Linked DNA regions of Parazoarcus communis. The protein of the gene in region 1 interacts with the protein of each later gene in a pairwise test. Links are inferred from orthologs where the notes say so. Each region holds a gene or a part of one and is shown on either strand. Other genes may lie near its edges.

Region 1 (3,256 bases):
TGCGCTGGTACAACGGCATCAACCCCTATGCGCTCGGCTTCGCGATGTGGACCGACATCCGTCGCATCTGCGAACACCCGACGGACGAGGATCGCCAGTGGTTCCCCGATATCGCGGGCAGCGACTGGCGGGAAACCTTCGACTTCGCGATGCGCAATTTCAAGGACGAGAGCTTCGTTGCGCAATATCTGTCGCCAAAGGTCATGCGCGACTTCCGCATGTTTGCGATCTTCGACGACGAACGTGAAGACAAGCTCAAGGTTTCTGCCATCCACGACGATGCCGGCTTCCGCCATGTGCGCGAAATCCTGTCGGAGCACTATAACCTTGGCAGCCGAGAGCCCAACATCCAGGTCTGGAACGTCGACCTGCGTGGCGACCGCTCGCTCACCCTTCGCCACCAGCGCTGGCAGGGCCGGCCACTGGCCGAGAATGCGGAAGAGGTCGTGAAGCATATTGCCCGACTGTGGGGCTTCACCGTGCGACTGGAGTCCGCCAACGACGCAGGCGAGGTCGAACTCCTGCACGAAACCCGCCTGGAGAAACGCAAAGCCGGCAATTAGGCCCGCCCCCGGGAGCGGCAGCCGCTGCCTCAGACCCACCGCAACGTGCGCCTGTTCGGCGCGGCGCCGCCGCGGGGAACTCCTGCCAGATGCGCACAAGCAAGACACCTGCGATCGGAGAGACGCAACAAAATGAGCGCACACGGAAGCTGCCGCCCTTAGAATCGGGGCTCACTTTGCTGAAAGCCCGACCATGTTCACTTCTGCACAACCCATCTACCCTGTCTCCGGCATTCGCGAGATCGAGCGCAAGCTGATCCCGAGTGCCCGTCCGCCGCTCATGGAGCGAGCTGGCCGCGCCGCAGCGGAAGATGCTGTGCGCCTGATCATGGACCGCCCCGGCGCCATCCTGATTGCCTGCGGCCCGGGCAACAACGGCGGCGACGGCTTCGTGATGGCACGCCAGTTGCGACAAGCCGGACGCGAGGTGATCGTCGCCTTCGCCAACCAGCCGACCACCCTGCCGCCCGAAGCCGCCAAGGCGCACGCCGACTTCATCCTGGCCGGCGGCAGCACCGTCTCCGACCTTCCCTCGGCGCCCGCCAACGGTTGGGCACTGGTGGTCGATGCGATTTTCGGCATCGGTCTCAAGCGCCCGCCCGAGGGCCGCTTTGCGACGTGGATCAACACACTCAACGCACAACGTGTGCCGCGCATGGCGCTCGACGTGCCAAGCGGGCTCGACGCCGACACCGGTCGGCCGCTCGGCCCCTGTTTTCGCGCAACCCACACCACCACCTTCATCGCGCTCAAGCCCGGCCTGCTGACCCTGGACGGGCCCGACCACTGCGGGGAGATCTCGGTACAACGCATCGAGATCGACGCACCGGCCTGGGTGCCGGCCATGGGCTTCCATATTCGCAGCAGCCTGTTTCGCGACCGACTGTCCGGACGCCCGCGCAACACCCACAAGGGCCTGTACGGCGACGCCGGCGTTCTGGGTGGCGCCACCGGCATGGCCGGTGCTGCCTTGCTGGCCGGACGCGCCGCGCTCATGCTCGGTGCCGGGCGGGTATTCGTCGGCCTGCTCGACCCGGGCGCACCCACGGTAGACACCAACCATCCCGAACTGATGCTGCGCAACGCGGCCGCCCTGCCCGACCATCTCACTGCGCTCGCCGCCGGCCCCGGCTTGGGCACCGACGCCGATGCGCGGCAATTGCTGAGCGCAGCCATCGAATCCGACTGCCCCCTGCTGCTCGACGCCGATGCGCTCAATATCGTGTCCGGCGATGACAAGCTGGCCCAGACCCTCAGCGAGCGCGACGGCATCACCCTGCTGACGCCACACCCGGCAGAAGGCGCCCGCCTGCTCGGCATCACGACCCAGGAGGTCCAGCACGATCGACTCGCGGCCGCGCTTGCACTGGCCCGCAAGTACAGGTCGCTGGTCGTGCTCAAGGGCGCCGGCAGCATCATTGCCACCCCGGACGGGCGCTGGTTCATCAACAACACCGGGCATCCCGGCATGGCCACGGCGGGCATGGGCGACGTCCTCAGCGGGCTTGCCCTGAGTCTGCTGGCGCAGGGCTGGCCAGCCGAACCCGCGCTGATTGCGTCGGTACACCTCCACGGCGCAGCCGCCGACCGCCTGGCACGTGAAGGTGTCGGCCCGGTCGGACTGACCGCAAGCGAGGTCATCGACGCCGCACGAGGTGTCTTCAATGGATGGATGGTCGAAGCCGCGCGCGAACGCCACTGAGCGACCGCCCCGGATGACAACTCCCACGCCCGCACTGGCCCGCAGTGTCCTGTTGCTGCTCGGCGCCCTGCTGCTCTTCGTGCTGCTCGACTCCACCGCCAAGCATCTCGCGCAGACCTATCCGGTGCCGATGCTGGTGTGGTCGCGCTACAGCGTACATTTCCTGCTGATGGTGATCTTTCTCGCGCCGTCGATGCGGCTGCGCCTGATCAGCACCACCCGCCCGACGCGACAGGTCGCCCGCGCACTTTGCCTGCTCGGCACCACCTTCTTCGGGATGGCCGCGCTGTCGCGCATGCCGCTGGCAGAGACCACCGCCATCGTCTTCGCCGCGCCGCTGATCGTCACCCTGCTCGCCCGCCCGCTGCTGGGTGAGCAGATCGGGGTCATGCGCTGGGTCGCGGTGATCGTCGGCTTCGTTGGTGTGCTGCTGATCGCACGACCGGGAAGTGGCCTGGTCGCGGAAGGCATCGCACTCGCACTCGGGGGCGCGATGTCGTACGCCCTGTACCAGATCCTCACCCGACAGCTCACACCGACCGAGAACCCGGTCACGATGCTGTTCTATACGGCACTGATCGGCACCGTGGCAATGACGCTCGCCCTGCCCTGGATCTGGGGCGGGCCAATCCCGGGCCTGAAAGACGCTTTGCTGATCGCTTCGCTCGGCATCTATGGCGGCAGCGGACACTTCCTCCTCATCCGGGCGTTTCGCGACGCCCCTGCCTCGGTACTGTCGCCAATACTGTATGTACAGCTGATCTGGGCGATGCTGATCGGCTGGCTGTTCTTCGGCCACATCCCCGATGAAATCGCCTTGCTGGGCATTCTCACCATTGGCTCGGCCGGCGTGATGATCGCCATCGACAGCCGCCGCGGACGCGCATCCGGCCGCCTCAAGACCTGAACATCGACGAGTCGCTACCCCCGATTCAGCTCATCCGCTGCCAGGGCATGCGCAGCCGGCTCAGCACGCCGGTCGCAAGCCCGG
Region 2 (3,097 bases), 2.1 Mb from region 1 along the record:
ACGAACCTCGCGCCAAGGATTACGCAGCCCTGCTGGACAAGGTCAAGGAACGGCCCGATGCTCAGCTGCTGCAGACGGTGATGCTGCGCTCGCTGCGCCAGGCGGTGTACAGCCCGGACAATCTCGGTCACTTTGGTCTTGCCTACGACGCCTACACCCACTTCACCTCGCCCATCCGGCGCTATCCCGACCTGCTGGTGCACCGTGCCATCAAGGCCGCGCTCAAGAGCGACAGCTATCAGCCCGGCGAGTGGGACGAGATCGGTGCGCACTGCTCGAGCACCGAGCGTCGTGCCGACGAGGCGACCCGCGATGTCGTGTCCTGGCTCAAGTGCTATTACATGCAGGACCGCGTCGGCGAGGAATTTTCCGGCAGCGTATCGGCAGTGGTACCCTTCGGCCTCTTCGTCGCGCTGGACGATATCTTCATCGAGGGCCTGGTGCATATCTCGGATCTCGGTAGTGATTACTTCCACTTCGACGAGACACGTCACGAACTGGCGGGAGAGCGCACCAACGCGCGCTTCAGGCTGTCGGACAGGGTGCGGGTACAGCTGGTGCGGGTGGATCTGGAAACCAACAAGATCGACTTCCGCCTGATCGAAGGCGTAAGCCGGCCGACCGAGCGCAGTGGCAAGACCACCCGTGACCATGCCGCTGTGGCCGATGCCGGGTCCGCAGCACCGACCCGGCGCAAGGGCCGCAGTGCCTCCGAGTCGGCGCCGCGTCCGGGCGCCGAGCGCGCCCCGGCTTCGCGTGCCGGGCGTGGCAGCAAGCCCAAGGCAGCTGCCCGCACCGAAGCACCCGCAGCACGTAAATCAAAACCGAAGGCCGCAGCAGCGGCTGCAACATCAAAGAAGAAAGGCAAGCGTCGTGGCTAAACCCCCCTCCCGTTCCGGCTCCCGATCACGTCCCTCCGAGGACGGCGCGCGCGCCGCACGCCCGCCAGTGCGCGGCGAGCACAGGCCGAAGCCGAAACGTCACGAAACCGCAGCGGTCGATGACGCCGTCGCAGCAGACGTCAGCGCCGATGCAGGGCGTCCCGCGTCGCGTCTGATCTATGGATTTCATGCCGTACTCGGCAAGCTGAAGCGCGACCCGGAAGCGGTGTTCGAGCTCTATCTGTCGAGTCAGCGCCAGGACATTCGCGCGCGTGAAGTACAGCAACTCGCCGAAGCCCAGGGTGTGCGCCTGATTCCGAGCGAGTCGGACCGCCTCGACGGCATGGTTGGCACCCGCCGCCATCAGGGCGTCATCGCCCGTATCGATGGGCGGCATCGCGAGCTCAAGCTGGCCGACGTGCTCGAGTCGCTCGATGAGCCCGCCTTGCTGCTGGTACTCGACGGTGTGCAGGATCCGCACAATCTCGGCGCCTGCCTGCGGGTTGCGGACGCAGTGGGTGCGCATGCGGTGATTGCGCCCAAGGATCGCGCAGTCGGGCTCAATGCCACTGCGGTGAAGGTCGCCAGTGGCGCAGCCGATACCGTGCCCTATATCACCGTCACCAACCTTGCCCGCGCACTGCGCGAAATGCAGGAAGCGGGGGTCTGGATCATCGGTGCGGCCGGCGAAGCCGAGCAATCGGTGTTCGATGTCGACCAGAAGGGACCGGTGGCCTGGGTGCTGGGGGCAGAAGGCGACGGACTGCGCCGGCTGACTCGCGATACCTGCGACGTGCTGGCGAAAATCCCAATGCTGGGGTCGGTGGAGAGCCTCAACGTCTCGGTGGCCAGTGGCATCTGTCTGTTCGAGGCAAGGCGTCAGCGCGGTGCCTGAGTCGGCTCGCGCGGTGTTTCCGCGGTGTTTCATGTGGTAGCGGGGTCAGGCGAATAGGGCGTCCGTGGAGGAGATGGGATGAAGTCTGCGCTGGGTTTTCTGGTGGCGGCCAAACGCTGCGAGATTCATGGCCTGGAGCAGCTTGAGATCACCAGTGGTCTCGTGAAGGGCGTGAGTGAGCTCGTGCACATGCTGCAAAAAGAGCGTGGCGTGTCCAACGTCTATCTGGCGTCGGCCGGACGTCGGTTTGCCGCGCAGCGGCTGGAGCGGGTCGAGGCCAGCGTGGCGGCAGAAGCTGCTGCGCGCGAACGCTTCCTCCAGCTCGATACTGACTCCGGACGTATGGCGGGTGGCGTGCGACTGTTCAGTCGCATCGCCTACGTGCTGCACGGCCTCGATGCGCTTCCGGCATTGCGCAGCCGGGTGGCGGGGCGCACGCTCGGTGTCGAAGAGGCCACCCGCAGCTTTACCGAGCTGATCGCTGGTCTCATGGCGGTGGTGTTCGAGGCAGCAGATATCGCCGCAGACCCGGCGGTGTCGCGGGCACTGGTCGCCCTGTTCAACTTCATGCAGGGCAAGGAACTGGCCGGGCAGGAGCGTGCGGCCGGCGCTGCAGGTTTTGCGGCCGGACATTTCGAAGCCACGGAGCAGCAGCGGCTCACGCACCTGATTGATGCCCAGGACCGTTGTTTCCAGATCTTTGTCGAGTTTGCCGATCCGACCTTGCGCACGATCTGGCGCAATGCCCATACCTCACCCGCGATTGCCGAGGTGGAGCGAATGCGTCGCATCGCCTGCGCTGCGTCGACTGCCCCCGTGGCGGCCGAGGCCAGCGAGCGCTGGTTCGAATGCACGACCTCACGGATCGATGCGATGCGCCAGGTCGAAGACTGCGCGACCAATGCGCTGCTGCATCTGTGTGAAGCCAAGCTGCTCGAGGCACGCTCCGATCTTCACGATCACAAGCGCTTCCTCGATGCACTTTCGGCGCTTGGGGGACAAAGTGCGGCGCCGCTGGCGGTTTTCTTCGACAAGTCCGCCACCTCGGCACCGACACCTGAGGGCGACGCAACCGGGCTGGTGGAGGCGGACGGACTCAGTCCCAAGCTTGGGCGCTCGGTGCTCGATCTCATGCAGCTGCAGTCGCAGCGGCTGCAGGACATGAGCGATGAACTCAATACGGCGCGTGCAGCGCTCAATGAACGCAAGCTGGTCGAGCGCGCCAAGGGCCTGCTGATGTCCAGGCGTGGCCTGAGCGAAGACGAGGCCTACAAACTGTTGCGACAAACCGCAATGGATCAGCATCGTCGCCTTGTCGATG

Evidence for each region.
Region 2: the proteins of CEW87_RS20280 (region 1) and rlmB interact in binary tests that used the Escherichia coli proteins (3 or more experiments, as listed by UniProt). The link is inferred for Parazoarcus communis from one-to-one orthologs.

What each region holds. Positions count from the first base shown.
Region 1 is NZ_CP022188.1:4,459,844-4,463,099, forward strand. Bases 73-3,010 are described here. They hold CEW87_RS20280 (NAD(P)H-hydrate dehydratase), read left to right. Parts: upstream 73-756; coding sequence 757-2,265; downstream 2,266-3,010. Other genes in these bases: CEW87_RS20275 (SpoVR family protein), read left to right, coding at 73-563; CEW87_RS20285 (DMT family transporter), read left to right, coding at 2,279-3,010. Outside these bases: more of CEW87_RS20275, read left to right, coding at 1-72; more of CEW87_RS20285, read left to right, coding at 3,011-3,172; CEW87_RS20290 (DMT family transporter), read right to left, coding at 3,198-3,256. UniProt on the Escherichia coli protein: Bifunctional enzyme that catalyzes the epimerization of the S- and R-forms of NAD(P)HX and the dehydration of the S-form of NAD(P)HX at the expense of ADP, which is converted to AMP.
Region 2 is NZ_CP022188.1:2,382,157-2,385,253, forward strand. Bases 136-2,914 are described here. They hold rlmB (23S rRNA (guanosine(2251)-2'-O)-methyltransferase RlmB), read left to right. Parts: upstream 136-1,053; coding sequence 1,054-1,776; downstream 1,777-2,914. Other genes in these bases: rnr (ribonuclease R), read left to right, coding at 136-881; CEW87_RS10885 (nitrate regulatory protein), read left to right, coding at 1,855-2,914. Also shown: more of rnr, read left to right, coding at 1-135; more of CEW87_RS10885, read left to right, coding at 2,915-3,097. UniProt on the Escherichia coli protein: Specifically methylates the ribose of guanosine 2251 in 23S rRNA.